3 regions of the Kitasatospora sp. NPDC090091 genome follow, and region 1 is predicted to be linked to each of the others. Evidence: riboswitches for the same ligand, from Rfam matches in the RefSeq annotation. Region 1 holds a riboswitch; each other region holds the start of a gene.
The links. Region 1 has a riboswitch for cyclic di-AMP ahead of ACIPSC_RS21100 (peptidoglycan DD-metalloendopeptidase family protein). Riboswitches for the same ligand answer to the same signal wherever they lie in the genome.

Region 2: it holds a riboswitch for cyclic di-AMP, as region 1 does, so the genes downstream of both, ACIPSC_RS05600 (M23 family metallopeptidase) here and ACIPSC_RS21100 (peptidoglycan DD-metalloendopeptidase family protein) in region 1, are expected to answer to the same signal.
Region 3: it holds a riboswitch for cyclic di-AMP, as region 1 does, so the genes downstream of both, ACIPSC_RS14735 (family 16 glycosylhydrolase) here and ACIPSC_RS21100 (peptidoglycan DD-metalloendopeptidase family protein) in region 1, are expected to answer to the same signal.

The regions. Positions count from the first base shown of each region.
Region 1 is NZ_JBIVDY010000011.1:278,378-282,138, forward strand. It holds gene ACIPSC_RS21095 (DUF2470 domain-containing protein) at 1-598, shown strand, start outside; gene ACIPSC_RS21100 (peptidoglycan DD-metalloendopeptidase family protein) at 864-1,901, opposite strand; cyclic di-AMP (ydaO/yuaA leader) riboswitch at 1,907-2,064, opposite strand; gene ACIPSC_RS21105 (MFS transporter) at 2,376-3,761, shown strand, end outside.
Region 2 is NZ_JBIVDY010000002.1:571,561-575,321, forward strand. It holds gene ACIPSC_RS05585 (TetR/AcrR family transcriptional regulator) at 1-67, opposite strand, end outside; gene ACIPSC_RS05590 (alpha/beta fold hydrolase) at 165-992, opposite strand; gene ACIPSC_RS05595 (YiaA/YiaB family inner membrane protein) at 1,164-1,454, opposite strand; cyclic di-AMP (ydaO/yuaA leader) riboswitch at 1,700-1,858, shown strand; gene ACIPSC_RS05600 (M23 family metallopeptidase) at 1,871-2,731, shown strand; gene ACIPSC_RS05605 (hypothetical protein) at 2,842-3,761, opposite strand, start outside.
Region 3 is NZ_JBIVDY010000007.1:237,481-241,241, reverse strand. It holds gene ACIPSC_RS14745 (MoaF-related domain-containing protein) at 1-108, opposite strand, end outside; gene ACIPSC_RS14740 (esterase/lipase family protein) at 477-1,874, shown strand; cyclic di-AMP (ydaO/yuaA leader) riboswitch at 2,086-2,247, shown strand; gene ACIPSC_RS14735 (family 16 glycosylhydrolase) at 2,250-3,509, shown strand; gene ACIPSC_RS14730 (hypothetical protein) at 3,636-3,761, opposite strand, start outside.

The DNA.
Region 1 (3,761 bases):
CACCCCGGTCTCGGTGCACGGCTCCCGGCTCCGTCTGAGCGCCCCGCTCGACTCCGGACTCACCCTCGCCGCGACCGGCGAGACCGAGGGACTGGCCGTCGTCCTGGACGTCACCGACATCGCACCGGTCGCGGTCCGCGACCGCATCCGCGGCCGGCTCACCCTGGCCGGCCGGCTCCGGCTCGCCCACCTCGCCGACGACGGCCTCAGCGTCCACCTGCACCTGGACGTCGCCCACGCCGTCCTCGCCACCCCGTACGGCACCAGCGCGCTCACCGGCGCCGACCTCGCCCTCGCCGCACCCGACCCGCTCGCCCGCTACGAGGCCGGCCTGCTCACCCACCTCATCGACGACCACCCCGACGCGCTCGCCGCGCTCACCCGGCTGCTCGACCCCCAACTCCTCGCCGAGCGGCCGGAGATCCGCCCGCTCGCACTCGACCGCCACGGCCTGGTGCTGCGCCTGGACCACCCGCACGGCCACCGCGACGTCCGCCTGGTCTTCCCCGAACCGGCCCGCGACACCGAGGAGTTCGGCGAGCAGATGCACCGGCTGCTGACCGCCGCCCAGACCGGCCTGCCCGCCCGCCGGGCCTGACCGGAGCGGACTGACAGGCCTGCCGGGAAGGCGACTTGACCGGACGCCGGGACCACGCCGGGGCCGGCGGAAGCGCCACGGAAACGAAAGCGGCCGGCCCGGCTCGCGAGGGAGGTCTCGCGAGCCGGGCCGGCCTGGGCGTGTCCCGCGCCCGTGTCCGCCACTGGTGCGGCGATCACCCGGTCGAGCGGTCACCCGACATGACCATCCCGGGAGTTCGTTCGCCCCGCACCTGGCGGTGGTCTGAACTCGGTTGTGGACCGGGTCAGATGGCGACGCCGTGCGCCCGCAGGTAGGCGATCGGGTCGATGTCCGAGCCGTACTCCGAGCCGGTGCGGATCTCGAAGTGCAGGTGCGGGCCGGTCACGTTGCCGGTCGCACCGGAGAGGCCGATCTGCTGGCCGGCGGTGACGGCCTGGCCGACCTTCACGCCGATCGAGGACAGGTGCGCGTACTGGGCGTACTTGCCGTCGGCGAGCTTGATCTCGACCTCGTTGCCGTAGGCGCCGCCGTTGCCGGCCTTGACCACGGTGCCGGCCCCAACGGCGCGCAGCGGGGTGCCGGTGGCCGCGACGAAGTCGGCGCCGGTGTGGTGGCCGGAGGCCCACATCGAGCCGGCGACGCCGTAGGCGGTGCCGAGCTTCGGGTTGGCCAGCGGGGCGACGAAACCGGAGGTGGAGGCCACGGCGGCCGGGGCCGGGGTGGTGGCCGGCTTCGCGGCCGGGGCGGCCGGCTTGGCGGCCGGGGCCTGGGCCGGCTTGGGGGCGGGGGCGGCCGGCTTCGCGGCCTGGACCGGCTTCGGCGCCTGCGCCGGGGCGGCGGGCTTCGCGGAGTCGTGCGAGACCTGCGGCTTGGCGGCGGGGGCGGCCGGCTTGGCGGCCTCGGCCGGAGCGGCGGCCTTGGTGCCCAGGGCCAGCTTCTGGCCCGGGAAGATCAGGTTCGGGTTGGAGCCGACGACCGAGCGGTTGTGCTCGTACAGCGCCTTCCAACCACCCTGGACGTCCTTGGCGTTGGCGATCTTCGACAGGGTGTCGCCGCTGACGACCTTGTAGCTCTCCTCGACCGGGGCGGCGGCCGGAGCGGCGGCCTCGGCGGCCGGCTGCGCGGCGGCGGCCGGGGCGGCGTCGACGCTGGTGGCGCCGGTCCAGGTGGCGGTCTGCTGCGGCTTCGCGGCCGGGGCGGTGTGGGCCTGGGCGCTGATGGTGGTCACCAGCGGGAGGGCGAACGCGGCGCCGGTGACGGCGGTGGCGATACCGATGCGGGCGGCACGGGGCAGGGCGATACGACGGGCCTGTGCGGGCATGGAAGAGTTCCTCTCCGACGCCTGCGAGGTGAGCTGTCGGGTTCGGGCTGGAGTTGCCCGGCCGCATAGGCGGCTTCACCCCAAGCCGGACCGCGAATTCCGGTCCGGCGACTTACCTGTGGGTCCCCCGCTCCTGCCGTACAGAGTTCAGTTCGTACCACCGGGCAGCGGCAGGACTAGGCGTTCCACCCGGTGGCCACCCGGGCTGACGCCGGGCGGTCGCTGAACTAAAGCCCATCCGTTCGAGCGAAGCAATGTCGATCTCCCGAATCGGGCAATTCCGCGCGCACCACCGTGACGCTCCGGATGATCCGCTGCACAGTACGTGCACAATCCATTTACGGCGCGCCACTGATCCGCGACACTCCGCCTATTTCGTCGGCCGTCCGCACACGATCACTCACGGAAAGCCAGCCGCCGACACACCCCCGGTGACCCTTGTCACTCGGGCCCCGGGGGGCGGACGATCGGGCCGTGGCCACTTCCGAGGCCGGCACCCTGCGCCTGAGCACCGCGCAGGGGCGCTGGGTACTACTGGCGACGGTGCTCGGCTCCAGCATGGCGATGCTCGACGGCACCGTGGTGAACGTCGCCCTGCCCCGGATCGGCGCCGACCTCGGCGCCCCGCTCGCCGCCCTGCAATGGACGCTGAACGCCTATCTGCTCACCCTGGCGGGGCTGATCCTGCTCGGCGGCGCACTCGGCGACCGCTACGGCCGGCGCCGGGTCTTCCTGCTCGGCGTGGTCTGGTTCGCCGCCGCCTCGGCGGCCTGCGCCGCCGCACCCACCATCGAAGTGCTGATCGCCGCCCGCGCCGTCCAGGGCATCGGCGGGGCACTGCTCACCCCCGGGTCGCTGGCGATGCTCCAGGCCGTCTTCCACCCGGAGGACCGCTCGGCGGCGGTCGGCCTCTGGTCCGGCCTCGGCGGGGTGTCGGCCGCGGTCGGCCCCTTCGTCGGCGGCTGGCTGGTGGACGGTCCGGGCTGGCGGTGGATCTTCCTGCTGAACGTCCCGCTGGCCGCCCTGGTGGTCGCGGTGGCCTCCCGGCACGTGCCGGAGAGCCGGGACGAGAGTGCGACCGGGCGCTTCGACGTGCTCGGCGCGGTGCTGGCCGCCCTGGCCCTGGGCTCTGTCACCTACGCGCTGACCGCGGCCGGCGACGGGCTCTCCCCCGGCGTCTGGATCACCGGCGTGGCGGGTCTGCTGCTCGGCGCGACCTTCATCGTGGTCGAGCGCCGCACCCCTGAGCCGATGCTGCCGCTCGGCCTCTTCTCCTCCCGGCTGTTCACCTCGGTGAACCTCGTCACCCTCTGCGTCTACGCCGCCTTCAGCGGGGTGTTCTTCCTGCTGGTCGTGCAGCTGCAGATCGTCTCCGGCTTCTCCCCGTTGGTCTCCGGACTGGCGCTGGTCCCGATCACCGTCCTGATGCTCGCGCTCTCCGCCCGGGCCGGCCGGCTCGGCAAGCGGATCGGCCCCCGGCTGCCGCTGACCGTCGGGCCGCTGCTCTGCGCGGCCGGGGTCCTGCTGATGCTGCGGATCGGGCCCGGCGCCTCGTACTGGACGGACGTACTGCCGGCCGTCACGGTGATGGGTTTCGGCATGGTGCTGCTGGTCGCACCGCTCACCGCGACGGTGCTGGCCGCGGTGGACGTCCGGCACGCGGGCATCGCCAGCGGGGTCAACAACGCCGCCGCCCGCGCGGCCGGCCTGCTCGCGGTCGCCGCGCTGCCCGCGCTGGCCGGCCTCAGCGGCGATGCCTACCGGGTGCCCTCCTCGGTGGACGCCGCCTTCCACACCGCGATGCTGATCTGCGCCGGGCTGCTGGTCACGGGAGGGCTGATCGCGTTCACCACCGTGCGG
Region 2 (3,761 bases), on a different contig from region 1:
CCTGCTCGTCGATGAGGGCGAGGGCGTGGTCGACGACCTGCTCGGGGGTGAGTCCTACGCGGGGCATGGGGAGCGGCCTCCGTGGTTCCGGGGTGGGGTTCGGCGCACGCGGGCGCCCGGGTCGGCGTGGTGCGCGGGGACCGCGCGGTGGGTCGGCGGCGGTTTCAGGCGAGCTCGGCGAGGAAGGGCAGCAGCGCGTCGGCGGTGGCCTGCGGCCGGTCGGCCATCGGGTAGTGGCCCGACCCCTCGATCATCACCTTGCGGGCCTTGAGCGCGGCGGCCTGCCGGTCCGCGACCAGCTCCGGCTTCGGGAAGTCGGGGTCCTTGCTGCCCATGACGACCAGCGCCGGGCAGGTCACGGCGGCGGTCCAGCCGGCGGGCGCGGACTCCCCGCGGACGTAGCCGCGGGTCGCGGCCTTGCGGCCCGGCGTGCGCATCGCGGCGACCAGGCCGTCCACGTAGCCGTCGAAGTCGGCCGGCTTGGGGCCCGGGTAGGCCATCTTCCGGTGGTAGAGGCCCCAGAACGCGGGCGAGTGCACCAGCAGGGTGCCCATCACGCCGAACATCGCGCGCTGCAGGGCGGTCGGCGGCAGGTTCTCGACGAAGGCGTCCAGCAGGACGATCCCGGCGACCCGCTCGGGCGCGTCCCCGGCGGCCTTGACCACGGTGGCGCCGGTGTAGGAGTTGCCGGCCAGCACGGCCCGCTCGATGCCGAGGTGGTCGAGCAGGGCGAGCACGTCGGTGGCGATGGCGGCCGGCGAGTAGTCGTCCCAGGCGATCGAGGACTCGCCGAAGCCGCGCAGGTCCATGGTGATCACCCGGCGGCCGGCCGCGGTCAGCAGCGGGCGCAGGTGCCGGTAGGCGGCCCGGCTGTCGAGCATCCCGGGGAGCAGGACGACGGGCAGGCCGTCGCCCTGCACGGTGTCGTCGTAGGCCAGCCGGCCGCCGGGGACGTCGAGGAACAGCGTGGTGGGGGTGCTGGTGCCGGTCATGAGGGCCTCCGCGGTCCGCCGGGACGGGGTGTCGGCGGGCGCTGCCGACACCCATAAAGCTAAGGCTAATAGCCTTAGCCGTCAAGCTATCGGCGTCAGCCTGTCGCGCGTCCCGGCCCGGGCCCCGGCCCTGGCGCGTCCGGGGGTCTGCCGCTCTCCCGGCCTGTCGGCTCAGGCGCCCTCGACCTTGAACGGGTCGTGCTCGGCGAGCAGCTTCTCCAGCCGGGCCTGGTCGACCCGGGTGACGATCTCGTTGGTCTCCTGCCGGTCCCGGACGACCTTGGCCAGGGTGAAGGCGGAGGTGACGGTGTAGAGCAGGCCGACCCCGAGGAAGGCGCGGGTCCAGGCGCCCACCGGGAGGTAGGCGATGCCGATCGCGAGGGCGCCGGCGGAGAGGGTGAAGGAGAGCACGGCCTGGACGTAGTACGCGGCCGTGGTGCGTGACTGCATCGGTGCGTTCATGGCGCCAGGATGCGCGCCGTCGAACGAGGTCCACATGAGTAGAAGTACTCAAACACGGGGTCGTTCGTTGACGTCCTATCACGTTCGGTAGTGTCAGTTGTCGTCAAACGCCCCAAATCGCCCACCGGATCGCGTAGTGTCCGAGCTGTGTCCTGTCGTCCCATGCGGACGGCTTGGAATCGGGGGCTCCTAGGATTAACGTTTGATAACGCAGCGCGGTCCGCAACGCCGTACCCAGACGGCACCGTGCGCCGTCGCCTAATCCCGCCGGCCGGCCTCCGGGCAGGCCAGGGAGCCGGGGAACCACGTTCCTTGGGGTGAATCGGCCGGGCCCAGGCCCAGCCGTAGGAGACCTTCCTGCTCCGAACCCGTCAGCTAACCCGGTAGGCGCGAAGGAAGGAAAGGAGCGCGCCTCCGTGGCGTCGACGCACTCTCCGGCACATCTGCCCGGCTCCTCCGCCGGCACCCAGCTGCTCGACCACCCGTGGCCGCCCGCCCACCTGGGCGAGTACGGCGGGTCCGACGACGAGGCCGCCCCGCAGCCCGCCGAGACCAACCGCCACCGGATGCCGCGTCAGACCCGCGGGACCGCCCCGCTGCTCGGCGTCACCGCCGTCGCCGCCACCCTGGGCGCCACCGGTTTCGCCTCCGCCACCCCGGCCGCCGCGCCCGCCGTCGAGGCGCCGGACGAGGCCCCGGTCGCGCTCTCCGCGGACCCGGGCCTCGCGCTCGCCGCCCGGATCCAGCAGCAGGCCGACAGCCAGCGCACCGCCGCCGAGGAGACCGCCCGCCTGCAGGCCGCCAAGGAGGCCGAGACCAAGCGCGCCGTCCAGCAGCAGGAGGCCAAGCGCGCCGCCGAGGCGGCCGAGAAGGCCAAGCTCGCCGCGATCAACCTGCCGGTGCGCGACTACCGCCTCTCCGCCCACTACGGCCAGAGCGCCTCCTACTGGGCCCACCTGCACACCGGACTGGACTTCGCCGCCGACACCGGCACCCCGGTGTACGCGGTCGGCCAGGGCACCATCACCTCGGCCGGCTGGGCCGGCTCGTACGGCTACCGGATCGTCGAGACGCTGCCCGACGGCACCGAGATCTGGTACTGCCACCTCTCCTCGATCATCAAGGGCTCCGGCAAGGTCGTCCCCGGCCAGCAGCTCGGCAAGGTCGGCGCCACCGGCAACGTCACCGGCCCGCACCTGCACCTGGAGGTGCGCCCCGACGGCGGCGCCCCGGTCGACCCGGAGAGCTGGTTCGAGCAGCGCGGCGTCACCCCCTGACGGTTCGCCCCCCGGGGGCGGCCGCCCCGTGAGGGCGGCACGACGAAGGCGCCCCGGCCGGTACCGATGTACCGGCCGGGGCGCCTTTCCGTCTCCGCGCGCCGTCCGCGCTACTCGGTGCGCTTCTGCTCGGCCGCGTCCTGCTCCGTGAGGTCCTGCTCCGCCGCGTCCTGCTCCGCCGCGTCCTGTTCGGCCGGCAGACCGGCCAGGTAGGCGTCGATCTCCTGCTGGCCCGGCTCCGGGGCCAGCTCCGGGAACTCCGCCACCAGCAGCCGCGGCAGCCCCGGCACCGTCCACGAGCCGAACAGGTCCAGCGCGGCGGACTCCGCCGCCTCCTCGAACGCCCCGAAGTCCCCGGACAGCTCGTCCGGCATCGGCCGGCCCAGCGCCGTCAGCTCCGCCAGGTTGCGGTAGCTGCGCCGCATCAGCCCGTGCTCCAGCAGCCGCCGCGCGCCGTCGGTGGCCATCCCGACCGAGAGCACCCGGCCCGGACCCCAGCCCGCGGGGTCCGCCTCGTCCAGCCAGCCGGCCTCCGCCAGCGCCTCGAACGCGGCCCGCCGGTCCTCCTCGGCCAGCTCCCGGAACCCCGACAGCCAGTCGAACACCGCGGCCTCGTCGGTGACGTCCACCCCGTACGCGTGCAGCAGCAGCGCGTACAGCCGCGGCCAGGTCACCAGATCGGCCCGGCGGAGCAGGCCGGCCGCCACCTCGCCCTGCCACTCGGCCTCCGCGTGCAGCCGCTCCTGCCGCTTGGCGTTCAGCCGCTTCGAAGCCCGCTGGTGGTCGATCAGCAGTCGCACCGCCTCGCCGTACGCCAGCGGGTCCTGCTCCGGGTCGGGCTGCACGTAGAGGTGGAGCCGCTCGTGGAGCAGCTGCTCCACGGCGTCCGAGGTCAGCTCCGGCCAGCCGTCGCGCATCCTGCCCTCACCCAGCTCCAGCAGCGCCAGCACCGTCCGCAGCGGGGCCTCGGCCACCGGCGCGCGGCCCTCGGCCTCCGCCCAGGCGAGCAGCTCGGCGGCCCTGGTGTGCG
Region 3 (3,761 bases), on a different contig from region 1:
CCAGCGCAGCCGCTTGCCGTCGGCCGAGTAGGCGTTGCGGAAGGCCGCGCCGTTGTCGACCTGGAAGAGGTAGGTACGGCCGGCGAAGGCGGGCAGGGGGGCGGTCATGGCGGGACGGGTCCTCGTCTCTCGTCGTGCGGTCCCCGGCGTACGTGCCGGGCGTGCGGTGTCGTGCCTGCGGTGCTGTGCTGGGCGGTGCTGTGCTGTGCTGGGTGGTGCTGTGCACGCGGTCCGAGTGGACCGGTCCACCGCGGTGCAGGGGCCGGTCGGCACGCGGCCGCGGACGGACCTCCAACCTATCCGACGAGGTGACCTCCGCGACGTACTTGCCGACACCCCGCCACGGCGCGGGGCGCCACCCCGGCCGCGCACCGGGTGTGACCCGGGCACATGGGCGCCCGGGCGGCCCGGCCGTACCGTGCTGGCGCCGGCCCACCGGGGCGTGGGCCCGGCCCAGTCCGACCACGGAGCCGCCGATGCCCAGCACCCGCACCACCCGAGCGAGGACCCGCCGGACCACCCGCCACCGGATGCCCGCCGCCCACCGGACCCCGACCGCCCACCGGACCCCGACCGCGCACCGCGTACCCGCCGCCCTCGCCGCGCTGCTCGCGCTCACCCTGTTCCTCCTGGCAGCGCCGCCCGCTCCCGCCGGGGCCGCCCCCACTGTCCCCGCCCCCGCCGGGGCTCCCGCCGTGACCGCAGGCGTGGCCCTGGAGGCGACCTTCCCCGCCCCGGCCAACGGCTGGGCCAAGGTCGAGCGCTACCTCGACACCACCCCCGGCTTCCCCGCCGAGCAGTACCCGCCCGGCGGCCGCGGCGACCAGGACGGCGCCCGCCTCACCTACTTCGGCGGGGTCCGCCAGCCGTTCTCCGGCCGGTTCCTGCTCTACTCCGCCGCCGGCTGGGACACCGGCAGCCGCACCACGCCCGTCCTGCTCGTCCACGGCGCCAACGACAACGCCGACCGCGCCTGGGCCGACCCCGGCGAGAGCGGCAGCTGCGGCGCCACCGGCCCGGCCGGCTGCCCGTCCACCGGGCTGGCCCAGTACCTCGCCGCGACCGGCCACCGGGTGTTCGCGATCGGCTTCGCCCACAAGCACGGCGACAACCTGCTCCAGGCCCAGGCGGTCGGGGACGCCGTCGCCCTGATCCGCGCCCGGCTGGGCGTGCCCCAGGTGGACGTGGTCGCCTGGAGCAAGGGCGAGGTGGCGGCCCGCGCCTACGTCTCCTCCGTCCGCCCGGCCTGGGGGCGGGCGTACGCAGGCGACGTCCGCCGACTGGTGACCGTCGGCGGCCCGAACGGCGGCCTGGACTACGTCTACGCCCACGGCTGGGCGTTCTCCCTGGCCACCTGGCCGGCCTGCGGGGGCACCGCCAACGCCCCCTCGCCGCACCTGTACATGACCTGCTACGGGACGTACACGGCGCAGCCCTGCCTCGGCGTGCTGCCGTCCGGCGGCCACGACTGCTACCCGGGCCAGCGCCAGCTGCTCGCCCGCTGGGACGGCGCCTACGGGGTGGACGGGACGGCGCAGGACTGGTGGACGACGTACTACGGCGGCCAGGGCTTCTACACCTCCGGCCAGGGCATCCAGGCGGCGATCGACGCCGGCTCGCTGATCGGGCCGCTGCAGCGGGCGGGCGTCCCGGCGGCGGTCCGCACCTATCTGCTGGCGGGCGGCTCGGCCGACATCCCCGGTGTCCTGAACGAGAACCGCGGGCCGAGCGACGGCATCGTCTTCACCAGGAGTGCGCTGGACACCACCGGCATCGCCACGGTCGGCGGCACCCGGTTGCTGGACGGGCTCAACCACCTGGAGCTGGCCTGGTCCCCGGAGGCGATGTCGCAGGTCGACGCCTGGCTCGGCTGAACCGGCCGCGGCCGGCCGAGCGGCCGGGCAACTGATCACCGGCGCCCGCGACTTGATCAACTCCGGCGGGGCCGGCCGCGGCCCGGATGTGAGCTGCGCGACAACCGACCCCGCCGAGTTGTCGCGTCCCGGAGGGGCTGCCTAGCCTGCTCGGACGTCCGCTTCGCGGACCCCCGCCGTCGGGACGCCGAGTCCTGTCCACCCGCCGGCCGGTAACCGAGCACCACAGCGGACGGGAGCGGGGGACCCAAGGTAGTGCCGGCCTGTGCGCTCCCCGCGCTCGGCCGGCTAGGGGTGAAGCCGCTCCACGGGCGGCCGGGCAACCTCAGCCCGAACCCGACAGCTCACCTCGCAGGCGTCGCAGAGGACACTGCCATGCAGAAGCCTGCCCGGCGCGGTGCGCCGCGCCATGCCCGACCCTCCCGCCGCGGCCGCAACGCGGCCTTCGCCGTCACCGGCGCGCTCGCCGTCGGCGGCGCCGGCCTGCTCGGCCTCCCGGCGGTCACCGGTGCGCACGCGGCGACCACGCCGACCGTCACCCAGGACAAGCTGACCCCCGCCACCATGGTCGCGGGCAAGGCCACCACCGCCTCGCTGACCGTCCACTCCTCGGCCTGCTTCACGGCGAAGACGGTCGGTGTCGGGGTGCGCGACGCGGCCGGACACAACCTCGACTTCCCGGGCAACGTCGCCAACGTGCAGATATGCCCGAGCGGCCTGTCGATCACCACCGGTTCGCGCACGCTGCCGGCCGGCACCTACACCCAGTTCGGCTTCTGGCAGGACCTCGGCGGCGCCTGGCACAACCTGCCGTCGCGGCAGCTGGTGGTCTCCGCGGCCACCGCCACCCCGAGCCCCGCCCCCACCGCGACGCCCACCGCGACGCCCACGCCGGCGCCCACCGCGACCGCCGCCCCGAGCAGCCCGGCCACCGCGGCGCCCGTCGCCGGGAAGAAGCTGACCTGGTCCGACGAGTTCGACAGCCTCGCCCTGGGCTCCCGCTGGACGGCCGACCGGAGCAGCTCGTACCACTACGGCGACCACAACCCGGACGACAACAAGCTCGACTGGCTGAACAAGGACAACGTCGGCGTCTCCGGCGGTGTCGCCACCTTCACCGCCCGGCCGAGCACCCACGCGCTGGAGAACGGCAAGAAGGCCTGGGACACCGGCCTGCTCACCACCGAGTACTCCACCGAGGGCTTCAAGGTGAAGACCGGCGACTACATCGAGACCCGGGTCAAGCTCCCCGCGGGCACCGGCGCCTGGCCGGCGCTGTGGACGTGGAACGGCACCAGCGGCAACCACGGCGAGATCGACAGCTTCGAGTACCACGCGGACAACGCGAACCTGCTGGAGCTGACCAACCACATCAACCCGGGCTACAAGTACGTCACCGACGCGAAGTCCATCGCGCACGACCAGTGGGTCACCGTCGGCACCCAGTACGGCGCCACCTCGGTGGACTGGTACATCAACGGGGTGAAGGTCTTCTCGGACGGCAAGGGCGTCGGCGCCGGCTGGTCGGCCTACCCGATCCTGAACCTGTCGCTCAGCGCCGGGCAGTACCACCCCGCGCCGCAGGGCACGGCCCCGATCACCTTCGCCGCGGACTACCTCCGCGTCTACCGCTGACCGGAGCACGCACCACGGCCGTGACGCCGCGACGCCGGAGCCGCCGCCCTCTCCGCACGAGGGCCGGCGCTCCGGCGTCGCTGCGTTCGCGGCGCCACGGCGCGTCGCTGCGCCGGGCGGCGCGGCTCAGGTGGTCCGGACGACGCCGATCTCGAACGGCTGCTTGTTGTCGGCCTCGTTCTTGTCGTCGTCGCCGCGCACCGCGACCCAGCCCCCGGTCAGCGTGCTCGGCGCCGGGACGGTCGGGGCCAG